3 regions of the Bacillus carboniphilus genome follow, and region 1 is predicted to be linked to each of the others. Evidence: predicted binding sites of a transcription regulator. Region 1 holds the regulator's gene; each other region holds the start of a gene.
The links. The regulator Rex, encoded in region 1, represses fermentation and respiration genes when NADH is low (regulators of the CRP and FNR family bind a similar motif). The targets are predictions, from matches to a motif close to TTGTGAAATATTTCACAA.

Region 1 (10,704 bases):
ATTTAGCAAGACGCTCTTGTAATTTTTCACGGTCAAATTCAGAAGTCGTTTCTTCTAATTGTGTACGAATTTGATTTACGCGAGCAGCGATTTGATCAGATTCACCAGCACCTTCAACGATCGTTGTATCTTCTTTTGTTACAACTACTTTTGAAGCTGTACCAAGTTGATCAATTGTCGCACTCTTAAGGTCTAATCCTAGTTCTTCAGTGATCACTTCACCACCTGTTAGGATTGCGATATCTTCAAGCATCGCTTTACGACGGTCACCGAATCCAGGAGCTTTAACAGCAACTGCATTAAATGTACCGCGAAGTTTGTTCACAACTAATGTTGCTAGAGCTTCTCCTTCAACATCTTCAGCGATCATTAATAATGGTTTTCCTTGTTGAACCACTTGTTCTAACAATGGAAGAACTTCTTGAATGTTGGTAATCTTCTTATCTGTGATAAGAATGTATGGATTCTCTAAAACGGCTTCCATTTTATCAGAGTCCGTTACCATGTATGGGGATGCATATCCGCGATCGAACTGCATACCTTCAACAACTTCAAGCTCAGTGTTGAAGCCTTTAGATTCTTCAATTGTGATAACACCATCGTTACCTACACGCTCCATAGCTTCAGCAATTAATTGACCTACTTCTTCATCAGCAGCAGAAATAGAAGCAACTTGAGCGATTGATTCTTTACCTTCAATAGGCTTAGAAATTGTTTTTAACTCTTTAACAGCTGTTTCAACTGCTTTTTCAATCCCTTTACGAACACCTACAGGGTTTGCACCTGAAGTAACGTTCTTTAATCCTTCACGAATCATAGCTTGAGCTAGAACGGTTGCTGTAGTAGTTCCGTCACCAGCAACATCGTTTGTTTTACTTGCTACTTCAGCAACAAGTTTTGCTCCCATGTTTTCAAATGCATCTTCAAGTTCGATTTCCTTTGCAATTGTCACACCATCGTTAGTAATTAAAGGAGAACCAAACTTTTTCTCTAGAACCACATTACGTCCTTTTGGTCCAAGCGTTACTTTTACTGCATCTGCTAACGTATCCACACCACGTAACATGGAACGACGAGCGTCTTCACTAAATTTAATATCTTTTGCCATCGTACTGAAACCTCCTCAAATGATTATATTTATTTAACTAAAGCTATTCTTAACCAATAACAGCTAAAATGTCACTTTCACGTAAAACTAAGTATTCCGTACCTTCATACTTCACTTCAGTACCTGAATATTTTGAGAAGATGATACGGTCACCTACTACTACATCAAGAGCTACACGCTCACCATTGTCTAAAACACGACCTGTACCTACTGCTACTACTTTACCCTCTTGAGGTTTTTCTTTAGCAGAATCGGGTAACACAATTCCGCTTGCTGTTTTTTCTTCTGTTTCAACAAGCTCAATAACTACGCGATCACCTAATGGCTTTAACAAGTGAAACTACCTCCTCAAATAAATATGTAAGATCTTATTTATTAGCACTCTCTTTTGTTGAGTGCTAACACAATTAATATAATATATAATTAGGTTCACAATTTCAAGTATCAAGCATAAAAAAATCTTCGACAAATTTTTTCATGCTAATACTGAAAACACTCAATAAAATATAGCAAGTTTTACAGCCACTCATAGGGCTTAAGTTATGATAAAATGTGTTTTATAATATGCATTTTATTCTGTCAAAAGGAGTTACATCTATTGAAAAAACAATATTGGTTTATTGTCCTCACATACATTATTGCTCAATTATCAGCTGGCCCAGGTGGATTTTTATTATATTTTCAGTTCGGTATAGGTGAACATATTGAAAGCACTGAAAATGCTATTCTATACGCCTCCTTTTACTGGTTAATTGGCAGCTTTATCGTATGTTTGGGGATTACCATCTGTCTGTTATGGCATGAACGATATCAAAGAAATGAACTGATCGGAAAACCAGTGTCAATACCTATTTCAATCTCTTGGATTATTTCTGGAGTCTTTATTGCTTTAATTGCGCAAGGAATTGCCGCATCGATTGAAATGTACATTTTTAATATCGAGCCTGGATCTGAAAATACAGAGATGATTACCTCATTTATTCAGCAAATACCGGTACTCATCCTCGTTACATCAATTATAGGTCCAATTCTTGAAGAAATCATTTTTAGAAAAATCCTTTTTGGTGTGATTTACTCTAAGAGTAATTTCATCATAGCTGCTCTGATCAGCTCATTATTATTCTCAGTGGTTCATGGTGATCTAGAGCACACCTTAATTTATACAGCAATGGGCTTCACATTTGCCTTCTTATACTATCAGACGAAACGTATTATTGTACCAATCATGGCTCATGTTTTAATGAATACATTTGTCGTTGCTATTCAACTATTTTATAAACCTCTGTTGGATGAGATAGTGAGCAATTTTATTTCTTCTTTATTTTAATCGACAAAAAAGCCGCTTTATAATTAGCGGCTTTTTTCTTTTTCTTCCTCGTCAGCTTGCTTTTTTAACGTTCGCCTGTAAGTAAATCGAGAGATCACAATACTGAATTCATATAGTAATAACAAAGGCACTGTCACTAAAAGATGAGACATTAACTCAGGTGGTGTAATTAAAGTTGCCACCACTAAGAGCACAAAGTAAGCATATTTACGTGACACCGTTAAAAATTGCGGAGTAATAATTCCTAATCTCGTTAAAAACATAATCACAACAGGTAACTGAAATAAAATTCCAAAAGGCAAGGTCAACTGCCATAAAAAAGTGAAATATTCGTTTAAGCCTATCGTTTGTTGAACATCTAAATTGTTTGAAATATTGATCATAAAATCAATGATAAACGGAAACAAAATAAAATAAGAAAAGGAAATACCTGACAAAAATAACAAAATGGCAATTGGAATATAGCCTAACGTCACTCGTTGTTCCTTCTTATATAAACCTGGGCTAATAAAGGCCCATAATTGATATAAAATAACTGGAAAAATAATAACAAACGCAATGATGATGGCAAATTGTAAATACACAAACAATGGATCGGTCAGTCTAAATGCATTCAGCGTTAATTGTTTTGCTTCATCCGTTTGTTGTAAATAAAGAATCATCGGTTTTGCTAAAAAAAAGCCACCTATAAAAGCAATTAAAAAGAAAACGACTACTATAACTAGCCGTCTTCTTAGTTCTTCAATATGCTCAAGGACCGACATCTCTCGTTCGTTCATATGAGCTCCATCCTATCTTTCTATTTTGTTTCTTTATTTGTATTTGTTTCGCTGTCATCGTCAGCCAAGCCTTTTGTTGCATTTTTGAACTCTCTCAACGTATTACCAGCCGCTTTTCCTAGCTCCGGTAATTTTTTCGGTCCAAAAATTAATAATGCAATTAATCCAATAACTAGAATACTCCCCATACCTGGACCCATCATTTCTGCCCCCTTTTTTTCAAAATATTTGTAATAATGTCTTATGATGCTTGAATCTTTCCTATTCTATAGGATAATGTTTCATAAAATAAACCAATGACTGTAATTCAACCGCCAAATCAATATGATGAACACGAATGTGTTCCGGTACAGTCAACCTTGCTGGCGTAAAGTTAAGTATCCCTTTAATTCCTTTTGAAATTAAACGATCTGTAATAGATTGAGCCACTTGAGATGGAACAGTTAAAATCGCAGCGGTTACATCTTCCGGTAAACTTTCTTCTAATTCATCTAAATTAAAAATAGGAACATCCCCAACAACTTTACCCACTTTATCTTTATCTATGTCATAGGCAAGTGTAATTTGAGTGTTGTTATTTTTTATAAAGTTATAATGCAAGAAAGCTGTACCTAAGTTTCCAACACCAATTAAGGTTACTTTTGTTAGTTCATCTTGATCAAGCGTTTTTCTAAAGAAAGATAACAAATAGTTAACATTGTATCCATAACCTTTTTTCCCTAAAGCACCAAAATATGAGAAATCTCGTCTTATCGTCGCAGAATCTACCTTTACTGCTTCACTAAGCTCTTTAGAAGATACTCGTTGCTTACCTGAAGCATGGATATTTTTCAAAAATCGATAATAAAGTGGAAGGCGCTTTGCTGTTGCTTGTGGTATTTTGGATTGATCAATATACACTTTTTTCCCCCACATTCATATCTAGGAGGAAAAACTTCCGAACAACCACCTAACTGCTTCCTCCTATTTACTTTTATCACTGTTATTTTATCATACATAATTCACTTTTTTGTACTATCTTAAACAAAAACTATATACCTTGACTATACACTATTTTAAGTAAGTTGTCTTGGTTGTTAATTGTTACAACTTTTTGTCCGTTTATTGCGTTTAGTAAGCTATTATAGTGGTTAAAGAAAATGTATAGATCCGTTAAACGGTTGCCTCTCGTGCAAATAATAAGCTACACTTGGAGTAATACTACTTGAGGTGAAATAGATGATACTACTACAAGTAAACGATCTAGCCAAATCATTTGGAGCAGACGTTATCTTATCCAATATAAAATTAGAAGTAAAAAGTGGCGATCGCGTAGCCATTGTCGGCCGAAACGGGGCAGGAAAATCAACCTTACTCAAAATTATCGCTAGTAAACTCAGCTATGATTCTGGTGAAATTATTAAACCAAAAGAGGTTTCAATTGGTTACTTAGAACAAAATAGTGGCCTTTCTTCTTCCCTTACAATATGGGATGAGATGGAGTTGATTTTTTCTTATTTAAAAGAGACAGAGCAACAAATGCGTGATTTAGAAATGCAAATGGCAGAAGTTGACCCAAGCTCGCAACAGTTTCAATCGATTTTAAAAAAATACGACCAACTACAACATGAATTTAGCGATCAAGGTGGTTACCAATATGAAGCGGATATTCGTTCAGTCCTGCATGGATTAGGTTTCGGAAGCTTTGACTATGAAACGTCCATTTCTACATTAAGTGGGGGTCAAAAAACGAGACTAGCTTTAGCAAAATTATTATTAATTAAGCCTGATTTATTAATTTTAGACGAACCGACCAACCATCTTGATATTGAAACGCTCACGTGGCTTGAGCAATACTTACAAACGTATCACGGTGCCCTTTTGATCGTCTCTCATGATCGCTACTTTTTAGATAAAGTCGTCAACCTTGTTTATGAGCTTTCTAGAACAAGATCGAAAAAATACCATGGCAATTATAGTGACTATCTTGACCAAAAAGCGGCAGATTATGAAAAAGATTTAAAACTATATGAAAAACAACAGGATGAAGTTGCTTCCTTAAAAGAATTTATTCAGAAAAATTTAGCTAGAGCGTCAACAACAAAAAGAGCTCAGAGTAGGCGGAAGCAGTTAGAGAAAATGGAACTATTAGATCGACCTCAAGGGGATGAAAAATCTGCTCATTTTTCTTTCACCATCGATCGCCCTAGTGGAAATGATGTTCTTAAAGGAGAAAAACTTGCTTTTGCTTATGAGGACCTACCTATTTTTGAAAATGTTTCGTTCCATGTGTCAAGAGGAGATAGCATTGCTCTTGTGGGACCAAACGGTGTTGGTAAATCCACATTATTAAAGACCATTATAAAAAAATTATCACTCCAAACAGGCGAGCTTGAATACGGAAAAAATGTTTCCATTGGCTACTATGATCAGGAACAAGCAAACTTAACATCTAACAAAAGGGTTTTAAATGAGCTCTGGGATGAGTTCCCTCTCACTTCTGAAAAAGATGTCCGCACCATTTTAGGGAACTTCTTATTTACAGGTGATGATGTTCTTAAATCGGTTTCTACCTTAAGTGGTGGTGAAAAAGCCCGCTTAGCTCTTTCTAAACTGATGATGCAGAAAGCGAACTTTCTAATTTTAGACGAACCGACCAACCACCTAGATTTAGATAGTAAAGAAGTATTAGAGAATGCACTTATTGATTATCCTGGTACGATTTTATTTGTTTCCCATGACCGTTATTTTATTAACCGAATCGGTTCTAAAGTTTTTGAACTTAGTCAAAATAGCTTAACTGAATATTTAGGAGACTATGATTATTTCTTAACAAAAAAGGCCGAACAGATGGAACTAAAAGAGTTAGAAAACAACAAAGCTAAAATCAATACAACAGATAAAGACAAGTCTAACCGCTCGTTTGAAGAGGAAAAAGAACTCAAAAAACAAGCGAGACAAAGAAAAAGAAGAATCGAAGAGATTGAGCAAACAATGGAGAAAATCGAGCAAAATATTAATTCGATTGAAACGAAACTACACGATCCTAACAATGCTCAAGATCATGAACTCTTACAACAACTCACGGAAGAAAACAATGATTTAAATAGCCAATTATTGAACCTTCTAGAAGAATGGGAAACCCTCGTAGAAGAATAGAAAGAATTTGAAAAGCTGTACCTCACCTAAAGAGATACAGCTTTTTTCATTTTATATATTTTTGGCTAATTCCACTACTTTTAAAGGTTCAACACGAACAGTATAATCAGAATGAACCTCTGCATACACGATCTTTCCAGACTGATCGACCACAAAGGTTGCGGGTTTAGGAAGCTCCCAGTTATCATTTCCATTATGAGCAGGGACATCTAGCCCAGATTCTTTATACACTTCTACTAAATAGTCAGGCATTTGAAAAACTAAATTAAATTGGTTGGCTACTTCATTCCCTTCATCACTCAAAACAGTAAACGCTAATTCATTCTTTTCTTTTGTAGACAGTGAAGCATCAGGAGTTTGAGGACTAATCGCAACTAATTGAATACCTGCATTATTAATTGATTGGAGTTCTTTTTGATAAGCCCTTAATTCTAAGTTACAATATGGACACCATCCACCACGATAAAAGGTAAGAATCATAGGACCTTTTGAAAGTTCTTCATCAATTGAAACCATTCTTCCTGTCGCGTCAGATAATTGAAAACGGGGAATTCTCTCTCCCTCTTTTAATCCTTTGGCCACCCCAGACTTTTCTAATTCTTCTGTCGCTCTTTTCATCAGTTCCTGCTTCTCTTGAGGAGCATTTTGTTTAAATTTTTCCTTGAAACTCTTTATATCTTCGAGTAAGGTCATGAATTTTAACCTCCCAATTTTTAATAAATCTTATTAAAATGCTAACACCTTCTTGGAAAAATGAGCAAATAATATGTCTTAAAGGACATATGTCCTTTCCAATCATTCCAAGCTATACTTTAATAAAAGGAAATAACCACTTGCTAGAAAGGACGTTAAGTATGAGAGAAGTAAATGACCGTAATCAACTAAATCACTATCTAAATCATTATGAAATTAACCATATATTTAACGAAAAAACATTCCCTCATTTATCCCTTTACACCTTTGAACAAGGTGACTTTATTTGTTCACAAGGTGATCAGGCAGAATATATGTTTATTTTGGTAAAGGGTAAAGTAAAAGTGTACAACACTTCCTTAGAAGGAAAAGCACTTATTCTCTCTTTTAAACAGCCATTAGAGGTCATCGGTGATATTGAATATGTTCAAAAAAAATCCCTACTAAATACAGTAGAAGCGATGTCTCCTGTCCATATGATTGGAATAAAGCATGAGTGGCTTCGAAAATACGCAGATGATTTTACGCCATTTCTACAATTTTTATTAGAGATTGTCACAAGAAAATTTTATATCAAATCACAATCTATGAGCCTGAATATGCTCTATCCAGTCGAAGTACGATTAGCCAGTTACTTATTATCAGTTTCAGTTGACTCCTCTAGTTTACATGGTCAAATAAGTACTTCTTACTTAAAAGACACGGCTAATTTAATCGGTACAAGCTATCGACACTTAAATAGAGTCCTTCTAAATATGACTCAAGAAGGTGTCATTGAACGGTCAAAAGACTCCATCATCATTAAGGATCAGAAAAGGTTAAAAGAACTCGCAAACTATAATATTTATGAATGAAGGAGGAGCTGTAGTGAAGAAATATCAAACGCTTTTATTTGACATAGACCATACGTTACTTGATTTCCACGCATCTGAAAAAGCCGCATTACAACTATTGTTCCAGAGCCAAAATTTTCTCCTAACAAATGAAATTGAAACAGAATATCAAAAAATTAATCGAAAATTATGGCAGTCATTTGAAAGAGGGGAAACGAGCAGAGATGAAGTAGTTAACACACGATTTTCTATATTGTTTGATCAGTTTAACCAAAAGGTTGATGGCGCATATTTTGAACAAATTTATTGTAGTTATTTAGAACAAGGAAATCATTTGATAAACGGTGCCCTAGACACCGTTTCAAGGCTTCATAATAACTATGATTTATATATAGTCACCAATGGTGTTTCAAAAACACAATTCAAGCGACTACATTCCTCAGGACTCCATGAATTTTTTAAAGCGGTTTTTGTTTCTGAGGATACGGGGTATCAAAAACCGATGAAGGAATTCTTTGACTATGTATTTAAACGAATTCCCCATTTCTCAAGCAAACAAACTTTAATTATTGGAGATTCTTTAAGTTCTGATATGAAGGGAGGAAACCTTGTTGGTATAGATACTTGTTGGTTTAATCCACAAAAACAAACAAATCATACTGATATTATCCCAACCTATGAAATACAGAGTCTTGAAGATATTCATTTTATACTAAATGAATAATGGAGTTACCAACTTATGTGGATAACTTTTACTCTTCTTTTTTATCCACAAGTAAAGGGCTTTGTTTTCCTCATAATTTTTAACTTATCCACTTTATCCACAAGATAAGTAGAAATTATCAACATCACTAATAAATTTTTTAAAGCTTATTGTACCAGGTTCTTTTTAGATTACTCACATTTTAATTTTAGGTGTGAGTATTTTTGTGGATAAAAAAAGGATAACCTCTTTCAAGGCTACCCGCTTTGACACTCTCACCCCTCAATTGACAAACCAGGATGAGCATTCATCGACATATCACCGTATTTTCCTTGTTGAAAAGAAATGTATCCAGCTGCTGCAATCATGGCAGCGTTGTCTGTACATAAGTGAAGAGGTGGAATCATTAGTTCAAGCTTACCATTGTCCACAAATACCTCTTGTAGGGCAGCTCGAAGTCCTTTGTTTGCAGCGACTCCTCCCGCTAACAACACTTGTTCTACTTCTAGTTCTTCTGCTGCTTGCTTCGTTTTTGTTACAAGTACATCAATCACGCTCTCTTGAAAACTTGCTGCTAAATCTTCTTTTGAAATTTCAATTCCTTTTTGCTTTGCATTGTGGACGGTGTTAATAACTGCCGATTTTAAACCACTAAAGCTAAAGTCATAAGAGTCTTTCTCTAACCAAGCTCTTGGTAAGTCTATAGTTGGGCTTCCTAATTGAGCTAACTTATCGATATGAGGTCCTCCTGGGTAAGGAAGACCTAATGTCCTTGCCACTTTATCATAAGCCTCGCCAGCTGCATCATCTCTAGTTTCACCGATAACTTGAAAATGTCCATGCTCCTTCATGTAGATGAGCTCCGTATGCCCTCCAGAAACCACTAACGATAATAACGGAAAAGATAATTTCCCTATTAACTGATTAGCATAAATATGTCCTGCTATATGATGAACACCTACAAGAGGTTTACTATGAACATAGGCAAGAGCTTTTGCGGCATTAATTCCAACAAGCAATGCCCCAACAAGACCTGGTCCCTCTGTAACAGCGATTGCATCTATTTGTTCTATTTCCATATTTGCCTTGGCTAACGTTTCTTCCATAACAATGGTTATTTGTTCAACATGATGTCTTGATGCAATTTCAGGAACGACACCACCGAATCTTTTATGACTTTCAATTTGTGATGCAACAACGTTTGAAATTAATTCAGACCCATTTTTTACAATCGCTGCTGCTGTTTCATCACAACTCGTTTCAATTCCTAATATGTACACATCTTCGTTCGTCATTTTAATTTCACCCACATTAATAAAGCATCTTCTAAATTATCTTGATAATAGTTTTTCCTTAACGTAACACCTATAAATCCAAGCTTTTTATATAAAGATTGAGCCACATGATTCGATACTCGCACTTCTAACGTCATTTGCTCAGCCCCTAATGATAATGCAATCCCCATTGCTTTTTTCATTAGTTGTTCTCCTAATTGATTTCCTCGATAAGCTGGAGCAATTGCGATGTTGGTAATTTGGGCATCATCAAACATCACCCATAACCCACAAAAACCAATGATTTCGAGATCTTTTTCCAGTACTAAGTAATGAGCGAAGCGATTTTGGGAAACTTCCTCATAAAACGCTTCCTTCGACCATGGAGTAGCAAAACACTGTTTTTCAATTTCATAAACAGAGTCAATGTCATGTATCGTCATTGAACGGATGATCAGCTCTTCATTTTGTTTTCTGCTAACCATTTTGCCTCTGCCTCAGCTAATCTTATATAATTTGGGGTCAAAGAATGAACCTCTCCAGGCTCTTGTAGTTCTGATACTTTCAATAAGGAAGAAGGTCTTGCGTTATGTAATACCTCATTCGTAAAGAACGCTTTATTACCTAAAATACTTCTAATTTCGTCCTCGAATTGAACTGTATCCTTTCCTATAAACAAAATTCTTTCCTCTTGCTCCTCTTTTAGCTCATGTAACCACTTAGAGAGTGAAACATTTTGATCTTCTTTCTCTACATAAAGACGATCATTAAATGAATAAAGGCCAGTATATACATTTCCTCTTCTCGCATCTAATAATGGAGACAATTTCCCTTTAAAAAAGTGTCCAT
Region 2 (10,704 bases), 320 kb from region 1:
TTGGTACTGCATACCATTTAAGGTGTAAGTCTTGAAATCCTTCAATAAAGGGATGTGTAATAGGTACCTCTACTATCAATGATTCAGGTATAGGAACCCAAACTGGATCTTCATTATTTAACTGAATGACTAAGGGTAAGACATCGAAATGAGTTCCATTGCCTTTCCACCCTAGTTTTTCACATGCATTTGTAAAAGAAATTGAAGAAGAATCACCTAAAATTCCATGCTCTGTTTCATAACCTGCATAACGAATGAGTTGATGATTCCAAATTCTCACTTGATTATTAAGACTTTTTTTGGGCTTAAAAATGGTAATTGTCGGACGAATATTTCCTTTGTTCGTAGCATATTCAATGTGGTGAAAAAGGGCCTCTTTTATGTCTTCAACCGTATTTAGGTTTCGTTGATCAACGACATGAAGCTTGTCCCAAAAGAATCTTCCAATACAGCGATTACTATTTCGCCAAGCCATTTTAGCACCGTGACTCAGTTCTTCTTCCGTATGTTCATAAAAGCAAGAAGTGTCGATTTGCTTTTTTATTTCTCTAAGACGATTTTCTGTTTGTTCTATTGATTTGCCTAACTCTTGATAACACGTTTGTATAAATGATGAAGCTTCATGCCACAATTTTTCTTTCATTTGATGGTTCACCTCTCGTTGTAGGATCTAAAAAAGATATTTATGACTTCTCCTAGTCTGTTAATCCATGTTTAAAAGCATAAATAACCGCTTGCGTTCGGTCGTGAACTTGCAATTTACTCAAAATGTTACTAACGTGCGCCTTCACTGTTTTTAAGGCAATAAATAATTCATCGGCTATTTCTTGATTCGTTTTACCTTTCGTCATTAATAGAAGGACTTCCATTTCTCTTTCTGTTAAGTCTTCATAAAGAAAAGTTTTTTTCGGATTTCTCATTTTTTTCATTACTTTCCCCGTTACCTCTGGCTCAAGAACGGTTTCTCCTTGAAATGTTTTCCTAATAGCATCGGCAATCCTATTCGCTTTGGACGTTTTCAACAAATAACTAACGGCACCTGCTTCTATAGCCGGGTACACTTTATCATCATCTAAAAAACTTGTTATAATAATGATTTTCGCTTCCGGCCATTGAGTGATAATTTGCTTTGTCGCTTCTATTCCATCCATTTCATCCATGACTAAATCCATTAAAATAATATCTGGTTTTAAGTCAAGTGCAAGCAATACGCCTTGCTTTCCATTTGAAGCTTCTCCCACTACTTCAATATCAGATTGAGATGATAAATAAGCGGATACGCCAATGCGCACCATTTCATGATCATCAATGAGTAGAACTTTAATCATTTCTCAGAGCCCTCCTTTTTTGAGAAAATGGGTACTTTCACCTCAACAGTAGTTCCTTTACCTAGTAGGCTAACGATCTTGAAGGAACCACCAATTTCTAAAGCTCGTTCATGTATATTCCCTAAACCATATGAAGACGTTTTTTGCTCTTGTACATCAAATCCTACTCCATCATCTATTACTTTTAATATTAAAACACCTGACCGCTCCATTAAGAAAACATCCAATGATTGTGCCTGAGCATGCCTAAGAGTATTCGAAACAGCTTCCTGTAAAATGCGAAACAAATGATCTTCAATTCCTAAATCTATTTCAACATTTTCCACTTTCCATTCAATGGATATCGTTACTTTTTGTTTTAATTCATTTAGTAACTCTTCAACACCTTCAGATAGTGACTTTCCCTTTAAAGCAACAGGTCTCAAGTGTAACAGGAGGGCTCTCATTTCCAGTTGAGATTGGTGAATCATCTTTTCTACCATTTTCATTTGTTTTTGGTTATCACCTGGATTTGATTCATTCAATGCAGACATTAACATCGATGCTGCAAAAAGCTGTTGGCTAACTGAATCATGCAGTTCTCTTGCTAACCTTTGTCTTTCTTCCTCTACTACTTTTTGAACTCTTTTCTCCTGTATTTCGACCATTTCGTTGACAAGTTTTTGTGAACGCTTTGTCTGTTCCATAACATAAGATTGAAAGTCATCTAATTTTAATTGAATTCTTTTTATCTCAGGAATAACACTATACTTTTCATGCTTTTTATAAGAACCATGATGAAGTTTCTCCAGGGAAAAATCCACGTTTCGCAATTCATTTTTTAGATGAAACATAATAGGAATGGAAAAAACAAATCCTACGATCATAATCATTAAAAACAAAAAAACGATAAAGGGAAGCGTAAACACTTTTCGTTCCCAAAGAACCAAAAAATGATCAGGAAGAAAAACTTTGTAAAAACTAACCCCAACAACAATCGTGATAACAAAAATTATCGTAAACATTATGAATAAATAACGTTGAATTAGGTTCATATCCTCTTTACCTCCACATCACCGATGATAATGGAAGTAACAATTTTTAATTTCCTTGTAGCATCTGCATAGTCCTCCGTCGCATAAATGATTGTTTCATTCATTAGCTGTTGAGCTTGTTCCTCAAAAATACTAAGCCCTCCAAAAACAATCGAACTATTGATATGAACTTCGACATCGTAAGGAACGTAAATCTTGATGTTCCCAATTATGTTTCTAATAAAAATAATGGATTCGCCTCTTGGCAAAACCGTATTACTAACGTTTATTTCTGTATCTCCAATTCCAGCCTGTATATTCACATCTGTCCATTCATATAAATTCTTCGTCCTCACTTTATGAAATAACATGGAGTCGATTTTCGATTCTTTAAAACGATTAATATCCATTATTTTCGGTTCACTGTTCCTTTGTGAATATTGAATAATGATGTAAATGATAATGATGATTCCCGCAATCATAAACAGATCCGTGCTAAGGATCAAAATAATAATGAATATGATCCCTATCCAAAATAGTGATCTTCCTCTAGTCTTTTGATAGTTTTTACGTCCATAATAAATAAAAGCAGAAACCACAAGTAAAAAAAAGATCGGGATTTGATCAAAAAACAACTGGTCAACAAATATGAATAGTAATCCTGTTAAGATAAACCAGTTGACTGCATTTGTCGAAAACTTTGGTCCCATGACGACTCAACTCCTTTCTTTACTTGTGATATCCACAACATAAATCATACCACTTTATTTTAGCAAATTTGAAGGCTTTTCATATTTACAAAAAAGACGTAGTCATCTTTAGCAACTACGTCCTTTCCTTCTTTACTTTTCAACCTGTTCCATCTTTTTTTCTAGTTGCTCTAGACGAATGTCATTCTGGTGTTGATCATACTTTTCGTTCATTTGCCTTCCTAAACCTTCTATATAATATTCCATCTCGCTGAAGCGATCCAATGATTTAAACATTTGTTGGTCATCCATCATACGATCCATACGTCTGTTTGCTCGAACGTAGTTTTCTTTTCCCATTAGTTCCATTCTTCTCATTTTCATATCTTTTAACTTTGCGTTCATGTCTTGATACTTTTCTTCCAACTCTTTTAGCTGCATTAATGCATTTTCATATGAGCGTTCTAATGATTCTGTCCTATGTTCTAACTCAAGCTTCTCTTTAATCGCATATTCATAAAGGTCTGTTTCACCAGCTGCTTTAGCTACTTCTGACTGTCGTTCTCTTTTTCCAAATAAATACTTTGCTTCTTGTAACTCTTTATAAAATTCCTCTTTTAATCGATTCTGTCTTTCGACCAAGTTTCTTACTTTTAATACTTCCTGTTCACACTCTCTCAAATATTGATTAAGTGTTGCAATCGGATTTTTTTGTTCCTTTTCATCTAACAATTCATTTATATCAGCTGAAATTGAATTTTTTATACGGGTCAATATGTTCGTCATGTTAAACTCTCTCCTTTTCCATTTTCGATTTAGAATTTTGTAAATAGCTTTTTTAAGGTCAGCTACATAATTTGTTCCTAAATTTTTTTGAGAGAGCATGTCAACTTATCTATTGGATGGGGGAATGATTAGTTGACATCCCTCTAATAAGCCAAGAAGCGTTATTTATTTAATTCTGCCCATTGTTTTTCAAAGTTTGTGAAAGGATCATTTGTTTCATTCGAATGATGATCTAATTTCTCTTCATTCCATTTTTTATATATAACATATAAAACATAGGCAACAAACACGCCAACTAAAGCTGGAAAATTAGAAAGAGTTATACTGACTAGCACAAGCCCGATAATAAATAAAGCTACTTTCACTGTCATTGAGTTCGTTTTTAAAAACTCTTTTGTCACAAAGTAAAGAATCACTAAACTGATTGCTAAACTAATTAATGGTCCAATAGAACCAACTAAAACAAAAGTAGCGATTCCACCTATTATGAGAAGACCAACTTTTTTCATCAAGCTCCCTCCTTTCTTATATCTCCATGTTACACAGAAATAAGAAAGACCATAACGAGCTTGAGCTCCATTTTGCCATAAGACTTGAGGCTTAGGACGTTCTCAAGCTAGGGGATGTATCCTTCAAATCATCAGTTCTAAAGAGCATTTTTCTATCCTTTGTGATAATGAACAATGACAATAGAAAGGCAAAGAAATCAGAAATTGGAAAGGCGAGCCAAACCCCTATTACTCCGATAAAATGGGGTAACACTAATACAATTGGAATTAAAAATAACAATTGTCTAGCAATTGATAAAACAAACGAGATTTTTGCTTTACCTAGTGCCTGATATAATCCGCCAGACACCATTTGAAAACCAATCACCGGCGCAAGTAAGAACATCAACCTTAACGTCTCAGCTCCTTGGTTGATTACCTGTTGATCGGTAGTAAATATTGAAATCAAAGGCTCGGCAAACGTTAAAGCGATAATCCAAATAACAATAGACATCGTAGTAGCCACCATAAAGCTAAGCTTTGCCGCATGCCCTACACGACTATATTGCTTCGCACCATAGTTATATCCAACAATAGGTTGCATCCCTTGAACTATGCCAAACATCGGCATTAATCCAAACATTAAAATACGATTAATGATTCCATATATTGCAATTTGTGTCTCGCTTCCGTATAAAAGAACCATCCAGTTAATAGCTACAATTGAAACACTCGCCGCAATTTGTCTGACAAAAGTGGACGAACCAATGGCCACTATTTCTTTCACAATGGAGAGTTTCGGCATAAACCCAATCCATGTAAAGCTAACAGAACTTTTGCCACTCATGAAATAAGTAAAAATCCAAATGGCTGCACATGCTTGTGAAATAATTGTCGCAGTAGCCGCTCCACTAATCCCCATATCCAAACCAAAAATAAAGATAGGATCAAGAATGATATTAATTACAGAAGAAACAAGCATGGTGGACATAGCCATTTTTGCATTTCCTTCTGCACGAACAACATTATTGGTCGCCATCGCAAAGGATAAAAAGATCGAACCTAGTAGGAGAATGGATAGGTAATCACTTGCATAAGGTAGTAATACTTCTGTTGCTCCAAATATTCGTAATAGCGGTTCTAAAAATAAAAGTGCAATAATGACTAATAACAAACTAAAGAAAATAACGAGCCAAACAATATGTCCAAACACTTCGTTGGCTTTATCATCTTGCTTTTCTCCTAAACGAATGGAAACAACAGCAGCACCACCTACACCCATAGCCAAAGCAAAGGCTCCCATAATCATCTGAATAGGAAAGGCAATGGTTAATCCAGCTACCCCTAAAGTTCCTACACCTCGAGCAATAAAGATTGTATCAACGACATTATATAAAGCCATAACCATCATTCCTATAAAAGCAGGAAGGGATAAATTAACCATTAGCTTTGATATATTTTCAGTCCCTAATTTTTTACTTAATTCACTCTGCACTTTTTTCCACTCCCTTCTCTTGGATTTCTGTAACCATATTATTTACCATCTTTTTTAATAAACAAATGATCTGATCTTTTTCTTGTTCGGTAAAGTTTTCCGACATCACGTCATTTACATCTCTTAATACATTTAATATATCTTTCTCCACTTTTCGAGCTTTTTTCGTCAAATACACTAAGTTTTGTCGTCTGTCATCCGGAGATACCGTTCTCTTCACAAAACCTTCAGATTCAAGTTTTTGAATAGCACGAGTAACGGTAGCTTTATCAATGTACAATTTTTTTGATATATAGTCTTGAGTTACCCCATCATTTTTATATAAAAAAAGCAAAAACATCATTTGCCCTTTACCAATACCGATATCTAAGGTTTCAAATTGTCTAGAAATATAAATATGATTATAGCGATGGATTGTCGATATCCATTTACCAATTGAGTCCATGTACTTCACTCCGATCTATTTTCAAAATAGTTGCGCACGCAACCAAATTATCTATTTATTTTACCACCATTTAGTTGCATACGCAACTAATTGACTCTATCATAATTAATTAATCTAACAATCAATTTCTATTAAACTACTTCCTAGTTCATTGTTATAAAACACAAAATCTTCGAAAAACCCTGTACTAATAGAGAAATATGAACTTTTTCTGAACACCTTTCTACAGCAAATAATATGTGATAAATATCACAACTGATTGCGGAGTATTTCAGGTATGGTTAAATTAGAAAATAAATATGCTCAATTGTGAGCAAAGTTTTCAAGGAGGCTTTTTAAATGGAACAATGGAGAAGCTTTAAAGAAGGTAAATGGACAACAGAAGTGAACGTGAGAGATTTCATCATAAACAATGTTAAACGTTATGAAGGAGATGAGTCCTTTTTAGCTGGCCCTACCGATGCAACTTTATCATTGTGGGATCAAGTAATGGAGTTAACGAAGCAAGAAAGAGAAAACGGCGGCGTCCTCGATATGGATACTAAGATTGTCTCTACCATTACTTCTCATGGACCTGGTTATTTAAATAAAGAATTAGAAACCGTAGTAGGTTTTCAAACAGATAAACCATTTAAACGTTCAATGCAACCATTCGGTGGTATTCGTATGGCAGACACTGCTTGTACGTCTTATGGATTTGAATTGGATGAAGAAGTAAAGAAAGTCTTTACTGAATACCGAAAAACTCATAACCAAGGTGTTTTTGATGCGTACACACCTGAAATGAAATTAGCTCGTAAAGCAGGTATTATTACAGGGTTACCGGATGCATACGGTCGTGGAAGAATCATTGGTGATTATCGTCGCGTTGCTTTATATGGAGTAGATTTCTTAATTGAAGAAAGAAAACAAATTTTAAATGAAACGGTAAGTAGCACAATGGATGAAGACATCATTCGTTTAAGAGAAGAATTAAGTGAGCAAACTCGAGCGCTACAAGAATTAAAACAGCTTGCTGCAGCCTATGGATTTGATATTTCAAAACCTGCTATTAACGCGAAAGAAGCATTTCAATGGCTTTACTTCGGTTATTTAGCTGCAATCAAGGAACAAAATGGGGCAGCCATGAGTTTAGGCAGAGTTTCAAGTTTCTTGGACATTTACATTGATCGTGATATTGAAGAAGGTAATCTAACAGAGCAAGACGCTCAAGAACTTGTCGATCATTTTGTCATGAAGCTCCGTCTAGTCAAGTTTGCTCGTACACCTGAATATAATGAATTATTTAGTGGTGATCCAACATGGGTTACAGAGTCTATCGGTGGTGTTGACTTAAATGGCCGTTCTCTAGTTACGAAAAACTCATTCCGTTTCTTACACACGCTTGATAACTTAGGTCCATCACCTGAACCAAACTTAACCGTGTTATGGTCTACAAAATTACCAGATCAATTTAAGAAATATTGTGCAAGAATGTCAATTAAAACAAGTTCAATACAATATGAAAATGATGATATGATGCGTGAAAAATACGGTGACGACTATGGAATTGCTTGTTGTGTGAGTGCTATGGCGATTGGTAAGCAGATGCAATTCTTTGGGGCAAGAGCAAACTTAGCGAAAGCTTTATTATACGCAATTAACGGTGGAATGGATGAAAAGTTAAAAATGCAAGTCGCACCTCCTTTTGCACCTATAACAACGGAGTATTTATCGTTTGAAGATGTAATGGCACGTTACGACCATATGCTTGATTGGTTAGCAAGTTTATATATTAATACATTAAATGTGATTCATTACATGCACGATAAATATAGCTATGAAAGAATCGAAATGGCGCTTCACGATCGTGATATTTTACGGACAATGGCCGCTGGAATCGCTGGATTATCCGTTGTCGCTGACTCTTTAAGCGCGATAAAACACGCAAAAGTTCGTACAATTCGTGACGAAAACGGTCTTGTTGTTGACTATGAAATTGAAGGTGATTTTCCTAAATACGGTAACAACGATTCAAGAGTAGATGACCTTGCTGTCGATTTAACTGAACGTTTCATGAAAAAGCTAAAACAACATAAAACATACCGTAATTCAGAACACACCATGTCAATCTTAACGATCACATCTAATGTAGTTTATGGTAAGAAAACAGGAAATACACCTGATGGAAGAAAAGCAGGCGAACCATTTGCTCCAGGGGCGAACCCATTACATGGACGCGATCAAAAAGGAGCACTTGCATCGCTAAGTTCTGTCTCAAAAATTCCTTATGAGTATTCTTTAGACGGTGTATCAAATACATTCTCTATCGTACCGAAAGCACTTGGTCGTGAAGAGGATACACAAGATATGAATCTCGTTGCGATTCTTGATGGATATGTTGAAAAAAAAGGGCATCACTTAAACATCAACGTATTCAATCGTGAAACATTGATGGATGCTATGGAGCACCCAGAAAAGTATCCACAGTTAACCATTCGAGTTTCTGGTTACGCGGTTAACTTTATTAAACTTACACGCGAACAACAAATTGACGTGATTAACCGTACATTCCACGAAACAATGTAACAAGAAAAGCGGTAGCGCCCGTTTAGCGACGAAGGGGCTTGAGCACTTCGTATGAGATAAAGGAAACACGAAATGCCGCAGGCTTCGATGTTGACTTATCATAAGGAGAAGGGCGAAAACTTACGAGTCGCTGGGCGCGGAAGCTGGACAACAAGAAAAGCGGTAGCGCCAATATCAAGTGGAACCAACTATTTAGACTAGCATATACTATAAATATTGATGAGGCTGGCATGAACATGTCAGCCCCACATTGAAAGAAGGTCTGATCACGATGAAAACTCGTATTCATTCAATTGAAACTTGTGGTACTGTTGATGGTCCTGGCCTACGTTATATAGTATTCACACAAGGATGCCTATTACGTTGCCAATATTGCCATAACCCTGATACATGGAACGTACGTGGAGGAAGAGACATCACCGTTTCGGAAATTATCAACGATTTAAAAGAATATCTCCCTTTTTTAAAAGCGTCAGGTGGTGGGATCACGGTTAGTGGCGGGGAACCGTTATTACATGTTCCATTCCTCATCGAGCTATTTAAAGAATGCAAAAAACTAGGTGTTCACACAACCATTGATAGCTCTGGAGGATGCTTTCACAATCACCCAGCCTTTATTCAACCTTTAGAAGAACTTTTAAAATATACAGACCTAGTTTTATTAGATTTAAAATTGATCGATGAAAAACGTCATAAAAAGCTTACAGGTATGACGAATCGTCACATTTTAGACTTTGCCCAATATCTATCCGATAAGGATATTCCAGTTTGGATTCGTCATGTCCTTGTTCCAGGAGTAACAGACCGTGAAGATGACCTAGCTTGGTTAGCAGATTTTATAAAGACCTTAAACAATGTCAAAAAAGTAGAAGTACTCCCATATCACCAATTAGGTATGTACAAATGGGAAGCTCTCGGCTTAAAATATGAACTTTCACATGTCGATCCTCCGAATGATGAGCAAGTCAAACATGCGTATGATGTCTTAATGGGAAAAAAGGTTTTAGTATGAATTCACAAATGAATATTTAATAGGCTGTGATCATCCAAAATGAGAACAGCCTATTTATTTTGTTAGAGACAACAAAAGTTACAATTCTTTTGAGGTATGTGAGGAAAAGCTCTTTTATTCACTCCCCTTCCCATCCGGTCAACCATCATCGATATAACATTACTTTATCCCCTCTTCCATCCTCCCAACATACTCAGCCTGTGGGCGATAGATCGTATTATTTTCTGCTTGCTCTAATACGTGCGCAGTCCACCCGACAATACGTGAAGCTGAAAAAGTAGGTGTAAACAACTCCGGATCTAAATGAATTGACTTCATGATTGCCGCAGCATAAAATTCTACATTGGTATATAATGACCGGCCTGGTTTCACTTCATCTAAAACCTCAATGGCTGTCTCTTCAACATGTATAGCAAGGGCTAACCATTTATCTCCTTCTGTTGTTGAGTGTAGCAACTTCTCTCGTAGGGCAACCGCTCTTGGATCATGCGTTTTATACACTCGATGTCCGAATCCCATTAATCTTTCCCCATTGGTCAATTTTTCTCTAAGGACTTGTTCTGCATTTTCTTTTGATTTTATTTCGTCTAAAAGGGCAATGACTCCTGTTGGTGCACCTCCATGTAGAGGTCCCTTCATTGTCCCAATTGCTGATGTAATAGCTGATACGAGATCTGATTGAGTGGAAATCGTCACTCTTGCAGAAAAAGATGAAGCATTCAGTCCATGCTCGAGGGTCAATATCATGTAAGTTTCTAATGCGCTTACTACTGCTTCTGAGGGCTTACTTCCTGTTAGCATATACAAATAATTTTCAACATGTTTAAAGTCTGGACTGGGTTCAACAAATGTTTCTTCTTCCACTATACTTTTTCTGTAA
Region 3 (10,704 bases), 220 kb from region 1:
GGAGAAGGTTGAAAGAAGAAATTTCAAAAGTGTTGGAGATGGTAAAAGAGGGAAAGGTTACTAGCGAAGAAGCAACGGAGATTATAGCCGCCTTAAAAGGTGAAAGAGAAGATCCACTAACAGAAAAAAGTTCGTATTTAGAAAAAAGATTAAAGGTGATTGTTGATTCGAAAGATGGGGATAAAGTAAATGTCAACTTACCTTTAAAACTTGTGAAATCTGTTCATGGAGCTGTGGAAAATCTCCCTATTGTTCAAGAACATTTAAAAGGAGCCGACATTAATTTAATACTTGAGGCAATCGCAAATAATGTCGAAGGGCCTATCGTAGATATAAAAGGAGCAGATGGCGAAACCGTTCTAGTCGTCATCCAGTAATGTGATGAAAGTTCGTGTAGATACACCTGATGTCAAATTCCCTATTCGTATTAAGGTTCCTTATCTATTTCTGAAATTGATGACTTCAAAAGCAATTTTAAAAAGAATCTTAAAAAAGAGTGGTTATTCAGAAATGATTGATCAAATTGATTCTAAGATGATCAATGAAGTCTTTAATGTGCTGAAAGAGTATAAGGGAACCGAGCTTGTGAATGTAAGTGCAAAGGATGGAACAAAAGTAAAAATAACATTATAACCATCATTAAGCGCAAGGATCATTCGTGGAATTGCGCTTGTTTTTTGCAAATTTATCTATTTTTCGGAGGATATAAGATGAGGGAGATCTTTCAAAATAAAACGTTTGTTAAACTATTCTTTGCAATGGTTACTTCTCAGATGGGAACGATAGTCGGAAACATGGCGTTTGCCTTTTATTTACTGGATCGCTTCAGTGGCCAACCCTATTTGGCAACTTTAGCTGAACTGATGTATTCGCTACCTACCCTTGTTGTCTTTCTTTTTGTAGGTGTGTTGGCGGATAGGTTAGATCGACAAAAAATAGCAGAATATTCTGACTGGATTAGAGCAATCCTAACCCTATTTTTAATTTTCTCTTTTATAACATCGATTGTTCCGTTAATGTTTGCCATTTTATTTCTAAGAAGTGCAGTATCTAAATTTTTCTTTCCAGCAGAAGCTGGTTTAATTCAAGGGATTTTATCGAAAGAGCAGTATCAAACGGCAGCTGGATTAAATATGATGGTCCACAGTATTTTCATGCTGTTTGGAGTAGGAATGGGCGCGATAACGTATAAATTATTAGGAATTTATTGGGCATTTATCATTGATGGCTTGAGTTTTGTCGTATCAGCAATGTTGATCAAGTCATGTCAAATACATGAAGAAGCAAGGCTTCCAAACGGACATTTTAAGATAAAAGAGCTGAATATTAAACAAACGATTCACGACTTTAAAGAGGGCGGAGGCTATATTTTAAATAAGAAGCTTTTGTTGACACTAATTATGGGTTTTTTCTTATTTGGTTTCATTAATGGCGGATTTGCCATCTTGCCACTGTTTACGATGAAATATAAATTATCTCCAGAAAACTATGAGTGGTATGCATCCTTATTTGGAATCGTATTTGGTAGCGGTGTGTTTGCAGGTAGTGCACTAGCCTCTGTAATAGGTAAGAAATTTAAGCCATACATGATTATTATAATAGGCATCATCTTAATGAGTTTAACAACGGTTTCAATGGGTCTATCTACTTCTATTCCACTGTTTTTCGTATTTGTTGGTTTAACAGGTATAATTATAGGTCCTTTAAACGTTGCCCTTTCTGGGTGGCTTCCTTCGATTGTCGATCCTACCTTCATGGGAAGAGTGAACGGATGGATTGATCCGATCATGATGTTAGCTCAATCGGTATCTCTTGGCTTAATTGCTTTATTATTCCCAAAAATAATTGTAACCGTTGATTGGATATACTATGGAATCGCGTTATTAATGCTTGTTATTGGCATATTTTACGCTTTAACGTTACCGAAATTAAATGAACAAGAAGAAAAGATGACGGTAGAGAAATCCATGCCTGAGGTGCAGGTGTGAGTGAGTATATTTGTTTATGAAATTAGTTAATTTTCTATTAAAAACATCACCGCAAGACTTATGCGGAAAAATAATTCAGGTGAATTTTAATAATTAGAGGGACGAACAAGAGGGCTTGCCAACTCTTCCACGGAAAGAGAGGAGAATCCCTTACCATATATATATAATATACAAATAGTATGGGAAAAACTTTAAAAACATCGGAGTAATTTTGAGTTTTTAGTGTATAAAAAAATCAACAAGGTTTTATTTAACGTAATTGCCGAGAAGTCGCCCACTTCTAAATGAAGAGGAAGTGGGTGATGAATCGGTTCTTTTTTTGTATAATATTGTTATAGAATGTCAAGGTAGGTGAAAATCGTGACAAAGCTAAACAAGGCGTATAAATTCCGTATCTATCCTACACGTGAACAAGCTTCTCTTATTCGCAGAACCTTTGGTTGTGTGCGTTTTGTGTACAACAAAATGTTAGATGACCGTAAGAAAACCTATGAGAAATATAAGGATGATAAGGAAACCTTGAAAATGCAAAAGTTCCCGACACCTGCCCAGTACAAAAAAGAATTCGAATGGTTGAAGGAAGTTGATTCACTCGCTTTAGCGAATGCACAAATCAATCTTCAAAAAGCGTATCAAAACTTCTTTGCTAAAAAGGCTGACTTTCCTACCTTCAAAAGTCGTAAATCGAGACAATCCTATTCAACAAACGTTGTAAATGGAAATATTGAACTTATAGATGGATTGATCAAACTACCAAAACTGAAATGGATAAAAATCAAACAGCATCGCCCAATACCTGATGGACATAAGATAAAAGCGTGTACGATCTCCATGACTAAAACAGGGAAGTTTTTTGTGTCCATCTTGACTGAATATGAAAAGAAAATTGTAGAACAACCAGCTCATTTATTGATTGGTCTAGACTTTGTGATGAATGGCTTATTTGTCGATAGTGAAACAGGTAAGAAAGCCAATTACCCTCGTTTTTATCGTCAAATGGTAGAGAAGCTAGCCAAAGAAAGCCGCATATTAGCTAGACGAACAAAAGGCTCTTCTCGTTGGCATCAACAGCGCTTAAAAGTAGCGAAAATTCATGAGAAAATCGCCAACCAAAGAAAAGACTTTCTTCATAAACAGTCTTATAGACTCGCAAACCAATACGATTGCGTCATTATTGAAGACCTCAATATGAAAGGGATGTCTCAAGCATTGAAGTTTGGTAAAAGTGTAGCTGATAATGCCTGGGGGAGGTTCACATCCTATTTAGAGTACAAGTTAAAAGAACAAGGAAAGAAACTAATCAAGATTGATAAATGGTTTCCTTCTTCAAAAACGTGCTCAAATTGCGGTCAAATCAAAGAAGAATTGACGCTTTCTGACCGAGTTTTCGATTGTCATTGTGGATTCTCATCCGATCGAGATTGGAATGCCTCTATCAATATCAAAAACGAGGGTATTCGAAAGCTTACATAAAGGAAACAAGAACTCTTGGTTCACGAGGGATCGCCTAGTCCATTAGAGACCATTATGTTTATGTACCTAGGAAGCATCCACCTCTAATCGCTAGCGTAGGTGGTATGTAGTTCACTTCTCTAAAATAAAATCCTTGACAGCCTATTAAAAATAATATAAATTTAACTCATTAAACTTTATATTTTTTCTCCTAAAGGGGAGTAGCTTTTACAGCAAAGTCGTCATTACAGAGCGTTTGACTCTCGGCTTTGTTGGCAATTTAACCATTGTTAGCAAGACCTTTACCTGATGGTGAGGGTCTTTTCTGTATTTGAAACCTTTACCAATTAACTTGGTAGAGGTTTTTTATTTTGACGTTTACTAAGAGGAGAATAGATAGGGGTTTATGATAATAATAAGGAGATGAGAGATTTATGAGAAAAGTAAAAGTATCGTTAGAAGAACTAATGAAGCAAAACAAAGAAGAATTATTACAAGATAAGGAGAAGCTAGAGAAAATTGAACAACGTATAGACGAAAAGTATGTGGAAACCGGAACTAATGGGTGAGTTAGAAGTAAAATGATATTTCTTACTAATTGACTGGAAAGGACGAAGGCGAGTGTAAAAAAATCGATCTCTTTCATATGAATTTATCATAAGGAGAAACGATTTTGATTGAAAAGACATTTACGAATAATGTTTATTGTATGTACATTGATTGTTGTTGCAGACGCTTTTTATATGTCCGTCATAAGTGAGGAAAAGAAAAATCCACCTCGATTTCAGAATAGTATTGTTACGGTCGTTCAGAGTTACTCTGTGAGTGGATGGAGGTTTTGAAGGAAATAGAAAGGGAAAACTAATACGTTAAGAGGTTGTTCAAAAAGTCCTAAAAAATGTCGGTTGAATAACTTTGTTGGTTTGCTTTTCCGCTCCTCATGTACCAAGAACGTACACTGTGAGTGCTCAAAGCTACACCGCCTCGTTCTTGTCTAGCTTCAACCCTTACACCCTCGAGGTCATAAGTCAGTGAGAACAAAAGATAAAGAACATCTTTCTTTTCTCCCCGCCTTATGCTCGCCCTAGCGTGAACAAAGGGTTTCAGCTTTTCTATTCAGCGTCCTTTTTTCCCTACTTTTTGAACACGCACGTTTAAAGTCTTTTTCAAAATAACAAGAATGAATGGCAGAGGATATCCTTAAATGACGAAGGATATCCTTTAAAAAACGATTAAGAGTTAATCGCTTTTTGCACTCTATTAAATAGAATATTGTTTTCTCTATGAATATGTTGAAAAAGATCATCTTCTAGTGCTTCTAATCTTCGATATACCAATCGATAAGTTCCGCATGCTCCTTCTGGTGGTGTGTAGTCAGAAGTTACTTCTCTTAATTGTTTAAGGATTGAACCTGCATGTTCATGTTCTTCTTCTAATTTATCAAGTACCTCCATAAGTTTTGCTCTATTTTCATCTGAAGGATTTTCTTCATATTGAAGGAGAAGAGGAAAATCTGTCTTTTCTTCTTTTACGATATGATCTAGTAATTCTGCTTTTAACTCAAAAAATAAGTCATGCATAGCTGTAAGGTGAGGTTGCTGTGGTCCATGGACGCGATTGACTTTTGTGATATATGGACTTAGTTGTGGAAGCTCTTCCCTTAAGTATTCATGATGCTTCTGAATAATTAAATCTATTATTTCAGAAGAAGGGGCACTGTTCCAATCGAATGATTGATCATCTTGTTTTAAATGATTCTCATAGCTAGCGTTCAATTTTTCAAGAACTTCGTTTTTATCTAATCCTCTTTCTTGGATGGCTTCAATAATAGGGCGGTTACCACCGCAACAAAAATCTATTCTATAGGATTTCAATAAATCACTTGCTTTAGGGAATGTTTTGACTATATCGGCAACTATGGTAGATTCGGAAAAAGTTTGGCTCATCATAATTCCTCCTAGTTAATTTCTCTCATTCATTAATACTGTATCAAATTTAAATACACTTACTTGTGAAAAAAGTCACATGTTATTGTTACTCGAAAAGGCTTTTATAATCTTTTCAATCATCTTTTTACACAAAATTTGATTCCAGAAGGGAATAGTAAGAGTTTTACGTTTGTTTCAGGCTAATCCGCCTTCGAAAGCCTTTGTATTTTTTTAGAGTTATTCAATTGGTTTTGTTTTCTTTATTCCTTAAGCTTTTTGGTATATAAACACATGCAGGTTCGCTTTCAAGGTAATCGCCTGTAAGAGCATAGGCACGTGAGCGTGAACCACCACAAACAAATCTAAACTCACACTCTCCACACTTGCCTTTAAGTAAATTAGGGTCTCTTAATTGTTTGAAAATAGGAGATTCTCGATAGATAGTATGTAGCGGAGTTTTTCTTATATTCCCTGTTTTTATAGGTAGAAGGCCACTTGGATATACATCACCTATATGAGAAATAAAAACAAATCCATTTCCATCATTAACGCCTTTTGGAGCACGCCCAAGTCCATCAATACTACCTGTTGCTCCTTCTTTTAAAGCATCTAAATAGCGAATGGTTTGATTTTGCTGTTTTTCTTTTAATTTTTCAGAAATAACGACTCTTCTATAATGTTGAGCGGCTGTTGTTTTAATATCAAAAGGAACCCTCTTACTGACTTCATATAGCCATCTGAATACTTTTTCATGCTCTACAGCGGAAATCATATCTGACTCTTTTCCTCTTCCAGTAGGAACAAGGAAAAATACACTCCACAACACACAGTTTAACTTTTCGACTAGTTTAACCATTTCCTCGAGTTGATCCAAATTGTAGCGTGAGACAACAGTATTAATTTGTAGTGGTAACTCAAGGTCATGAATATGCTGAATGCTTTGCATCGTTAAATCAAATGAGCCTGAAGTTCCACGAAAATGGTCATGGATGGAGGCGGTTGGTCCGTCAAGGCTAAATGCCCAACGGGATAATCCAATTTTTTTTGCTTTTTCAATGGCTTCCTTTGTGACATTGGGAGTAGCACTAGGCGTCATAGAAACACGTATCCCCTTTTTAATGGCATAAGATGCGATTTCAAAAACATCTGGGCGCATTAATGGATCACCACCAGTAAAAACAAGAAGAGGATTGTCCATTTCATAGATAGAATCAATTAATTTCTTACCTTCCTCAAAGGTTAGTTCTAAAGGATGTCTATGATATTGTGCTTCTGCTCGGCAATGAAGGCAATGTAACTCACAAGCACGCGTGAGCTCCCAAATCACGATGAAAGGGTTTTTATTGTAGTCTCGATTGAACATCTTGATCAGTCCTTGTAAATGACGTTAAAAAATGAACATCTCAAGAAAAAGGAGAGATGTAATCTGTAATAAGATTACCTGATTATGATAATTAGGTGTGTGAATTACATCACATAATATCACAGGTTGTTTTTTTATACTAAATGTAATGATGATAGAAAGATGGTGAATTCAATGAAACCTTTTATTCCTAAACAGCACGGTGCATGGGCAATGTTAATTGTTCCGTTTGTACTAGGAATGGCATTGAGCTCTTTTACATGGGTACATGTTCCACTTTTTTTAGGTTGGCTTTTCTTGTATTTGGCTAGCTATCCTTTGCTCATGTTGACAAAGGGAAAGAAAAAAGAGTTTTATAGGAAATGGGCGATCACTTATGGAGCACTCGCTCTTCTTTTTCTAATTATAGTTGTCATTTTTAATTGGAAAATGATTTTTTTTTGGTTTTGCTATGATTCCTTTCTTCCTTATTAATACTTATTTTTCGAAAAAGAAAAAAGATCGAGCCTTTATAAATGATATAGTAGCCATTCTTGTATTTTGTATGGGAGGGTTGGCTAGTCATTATTTAGGAACGGGTTCTTTTAATACAGATTCATACCTTGTTATCCTTTTTCCATTTTTATTTTTTTTAGGCAGTACGTTTTTTGTTAAGTCGATGATTCGAGAAAAAAACAATAAGCAATTTAAAGGGTATTCTTGGGGGTATCATATCGGCCTTGTTATCATTTTGTTGATATTTGTTCCGAGCTATTTAGTTGTGATTCCATTTATTCCAAGTGTATTTCGGGCAGTCTTTTTATATGGAAAAAAACTATCGGTTATTCAAATAGGCGTTAGTGAAATTTTTAATTCTGTTTTCGTTCTTATCACATTGATTATGGTTTTATGAGAAACGGTCTGTCCAGAAAGTCCATGTTCATAGTGAATGTTAGCAAATTAAAAACCCAAAAATGTCGATATAACAGCATTTTTGGGTTTTATTTTGGCTCTTCGCCATTTAGAATTTTTAAAGGCAGACAAGGGAATGAGTTCAATTGATTGCTCAGTATTTTCCACCTGTTACAAGTTGAAAAACAAGCTCTGTAAGGAAGAATACACCGCTTTATTAATTGAGTTAATTTCAGATGTTTAGAGCTAAGCACTTTTTTTACAGTGTAATTAGCGAAGAAGCTTTATTTTTATGAAGGTTTTTTCTAAAAAGTTACTTTTCAGACAAAACCTTTCTTACCCTTTCTGTGAGTGAACCCGCTCATTGATCACCTGTGCTAATTGATTATAATGATCAAACAATATTGATCCTTCCTGATAGATTGCCGTTGTTGCACGATTATTAGAAGCTTCCTCAATAGGTAACTTCGCAATTACAACAGATTGTAAGGATTTTGCGACTTCCTCGCTTCCACCTTCACCAAACAAGTAATATTTTTGATCACTGTCTTTTGGTTGAAAATAGGACATATTTTCAATAACACCAACTATTTCATGTTTAGATTTAATCGCCATAACGCCGGCCCTTTCTGCAACAAACGAGGCGGTTTGATGAGGGGTAGTGACAATTAGTTCCTTACTTTCAGGAATATAATGGTGCAGATCAAGTGCCACATCTCCTGTTCCAGGCGGCATATCAAGGATACAGTAATCTAATTCTCCCCACATGACATCTTTGGAAAAATGCTCGACCATTTTTCCAAGCATCGGTCCTCTCCAGACAACAGGTTCATTATTTTTGATAAGAAACCCCATGCTTATCACTTTTACCCCATGAGATTCAATGGGAATGATTTTTCCATTAATCGTTTTTAAACGATTCTCGATATCTAATATTTTAGGGATGCTAAATCCATATATATCTAAGTCGATTAAAGCAACTTGTTTACCTTGTCTAGCAAGAGCGATCGCTAGGTTAGCGGCAACTGTTGACTTTCCGACTCCACCTTTTCCACTTGTAACCGCAATGATTGTTCCTGTAAGCATTTTTGCACCTCCTTCTTCTAATTGATCCCAAGAGTGTTAAAAACATGTGATTTACTTCACAGGGTAGTGAAATGTCTACACTTAAAATAAAACTAAATGAATATGAAAATCTAAATTGAAACTATCAAACAATGAGTCGGTAAGGTGTTAAAAATATCACAGGAGGTGCTTACTATATGAAGCTATTTGACCAATCTTTTTATTCAAAAACGAGTAAAATTGCATTTTTTGTCGTCCTGTTTTTGTTATTTACAGTGTGGATAAGTACAGAAAGGTTTCTCCAGTTTGATTTTGCCTTAATGGGATATTTTATCTCGTCTATAATTTTTGCTATTGGCTTAACCATTAGAATGAGTGCTTGGCTAGTTAGACCAGCGACACAACAAGTAATCAAAAGGAGTATGGGAAATTTAAAGAACAGGGAGCGTAAGAAAAGAAATATCCGGTCTATACTTAAAACCGCATTCGATAATATCATTCTCCAAAAATTCATATTTAAAAGAGGGGTTTACCGTGGTGTACAGCATATCTTAATTGCTTGGGGGTGTATTGGTTCATTTATTATCACGTTTGGATTAACGTTTGGTTGGATGCGTTTTGATATGGTTAATTCACAAACATATGCACTTGTCTTATTTGGTTTTAAAACCTTCCAAATGAATGCAGACGGTTTATTTGCAGAATTAGTCTACAACGGTTTGAATATAACAGCAATCATGGTATTAATCGGTGTTTGTATGGCTCTAGCTAGAAGAATTAAAAACGAGGATGTGAAAGTAACACAACGGGCAGAATTTGATTTGTTTCCACTTTATTTATTGTTATCTGTTACAGTTACAGGCCTTTTATTAACGGTATCGTATGCATTGCTAGATGGCTATATGCATCACTACTTAACCCTCATTCATCAAGTGACAGTGGTAATCTTATTAATTTATTTCCCTTTTGGGAAGTTGTTCCATTTTCCAGTGAGACCTTTAGCTACAGCAGTTCCTTTGAACTATCAAGAAGAGTGGAAAATTGATACGAAGCCTTGTAAACGTTGCAATACACCGTATAGCTCAGATGACCAAGTTTTAGATGTTCAAGCAATTTTAAAAGAACAAAAGATTGATCTGCAACTTTCAGATGGCAGTTTCTTATCGGACTATTGTCCAAGTTGTCGGAGGCGGATTCGGGTATTAAAGCAGCTTAACATGGAGGATGGTAGTGAGGAGAAATTAAACCCAATCTCAACCATGAATGGAATCCACCTATCAGGGTTTAGTGCAGAAAGAAGGGATGAATATTATGATTTCTCAGATGAAGTTAAAGAGCAAATAGATAAATATAAACAGGTGGGGGGAGAAAAACAATGAGTGAATTTATGACCAAACCAGGAGTGAAAAACCTTCATAAACCAGGGGAAAAACTAATTACAACTCATTGCTGTTATTGCGGTATGCAGTGCGGTATGCATATTCGAGTCAATGAAAAGTCTGGAAAAGTGGTAGGGGTTGAACCACGATATGATTGGCCTGTAACAATGGGAAAAATGTGTCCGAAAGGAGTGACGGCTTATCAAACCATTGACCATAAGGACCGAATAACGAAACCACTAATTAAGAAAAATGGGGAATTCGTTGAATCTACGTGGGAGGAAGCATTAACTCTTATTGAGAAAAACTTCAAACGACTTCAAAAAGAACATGGAAAAGATTCTCTATCTGTTTTTGGAGGCGTGTCGATGACGAATGAGAAGTGTTATCTTGTTGGGAAATATGCACGAGTAGCACTTGGGACACGTTTTATTGATTACAACGGTCGCTTTTGTATGAGCTCTGCTGCCGGTGGATTTATTCAAACGTTAGGTTTGGACAGGGGGATCTACCCTAAGCTGGCCAGAATTAGAACATACAGATTGCTTTTTTATAGCAGGTTCCAATACGGCCGAATGCCATCCTACCTCCATTCAGTGGTTATGGAAGGCAAAAGATAAAGGGGCAAAAATGATTGT

Region 2: pflB (formate C-acetyltransferase) is a predicted target of Rex. The motif match lies at 6,482-6,499, and genes of this name have one in related genera.
Region 3: ric (iron-sulfur cluster repair di-iron protein) is a predicted target of Rex. The motif match lies at 5,450-5,467, and genes of this name have one in related genera.

What each region holds. Positions count from the first base shown of each region.
Region 1 covers NZ_CP129013.1:3,017,076-3,027,779, reverse strand. Annotated here, with positions in the region: gene groL (chaperonin GroEL) at 1-1,108, opposite strand, end outside; gene groES (co-chaperone GroES) at 1,158-1,442, opposite strand; gene LC087_RS15675 (CPBP family intramembrane glutamic endopeptidase) at 1,707-2,435, shown strand; gene tatC (twin-arginine translocase subunit TatC) at 2,459-3,214, opposite strand; gene LC087_RS15665 (twin-arginine translocase TatA/TatE family subunit) at 3,235-3,414, opposite strand; gene LC087_RS15660 (redox-sensing transcriptional repressor Rex) at 3,476-4,114, opposite strand; gene LC087_RS15655 (ABC-F family ATP-binding cassette domain-containing protein) at 4,433-6,352, shown strand; gene LC087_RS15650 (peroxiredoxin-like family protein) at 6,404-7,045, opposite strand; gene LC087_RS15645 (Crp/Fnr family transcriptional regulator) at 7,207-7,899, shown strand; gene LC087_RS15640 (YjjG family noncanonical pyrimidine nucleotidase) at 7,913-8,602, shown strand; gene tsaD (tRNA (adenosine(37)-N6)-threonylcarbamoyltransferase complex transferase subunit TsaD) at 8,857-9,876, opposite strand; gene rimI (ribosomal protein S18-alanine N-acetyltransferase) at 9,873-10,340, opposite strand; gene tsaB (tRNA (adenosine(37)-N6)-threonylcarbamoyltransferase complex dimerization subunit type 1 TsaB) at 10,310-10,704, opposite strand, start outside.
Region 2 covers NZ_CP129013.1:3,334,355-3,345,058, reverse strand. Annotated here, with positions in the region: gene LC087_RS17450 (nitric oxide synthase oxygenase) at 1-643, opposite strand, end outside; gene LC087_RS17445 (response regulator transcription factor) at 696-1,328, opposite strand; gene LC087_RS17440 (sensor histidine kinase) at 1,325-2,362, opposite strand; gene liaF (cell wall-active antibiotics response protein LiaF) at 2,359-3,051, opposite strand; gene LC087_RS17430 (PspA/IM30 family protein) at 3,184-3,816, opposite strand; gene LC087_RS17425 (lmo0954 family membrane protein) at 3,978-4,325, opposite strand; gene LC087_RS17420 (MATE family efflux transporter) at 4,417-5,799, opposite strand; gene LC087_RS17415 (MarR family winged helix-turn-helix transcriptional regulator) at 5,789-6,244, opposite strand; gene pflB (formate C-acetyltransferase) at 6,584-8,812, shown strand; gene pflA (pyruvate formate-lyase-activating protein) at 9,084-9,824, shown strand; partial or broken gene LC087_RS17400 (citrate synthase/methylcitrate synthase) at 9,984-10,704, opposite strand, start outside.
Region 3 covers NZ_CP129013.1:3,236,751-3,247,454, forward strand. Annotated here, with positions in the region: gene LC087_RS16880 (SHOCT-like domain-containing protein) at 9-377, shown strand; gene LC087_RS16885 (hypothetical protein) at 382-633, shown strand; gene LC087_RS16890 (MFS transporter) at 711-1,988, shown strand; gene LC087_RS16895 (RNA-guided endonuclease TnpB family protein) at 2,349-3,461, shown strand; gene LC087_RS16900 (FbpB family small basic protein) at 3,875-4,009, shown strand; gene ric (iron-sulfur cluster repair di-iron protein) at 4,673-5,386, opposite strand; gene LC087_RS16910 (TIGR04053 family radical SAM/SPASM domain-containing protein) at 5,610-6,731, opposite strand; gene LC087_RS19820 (YwiC-like family protein) at 6,906-7,205, shown strand; partial or broken gene LC087_RS19825 (hypothetical protein) at 7,183-7,233, shown strand; gene LC087_RS19830 (hypothetical protein) at 7,285-7,623, shown strand; gene LC087_RS16920 (Mrp/NBP35 family ATP-binding protein) at 7,959-8,708, opposite strand; gene LC087_RS16925 (MFS transporter) at 8,885-10,066, shown strand; partial or broken gene LC087_RS16930 (molybdopterin oxidoreductase family protein) at 10,063-10,704, shown strand, end outside.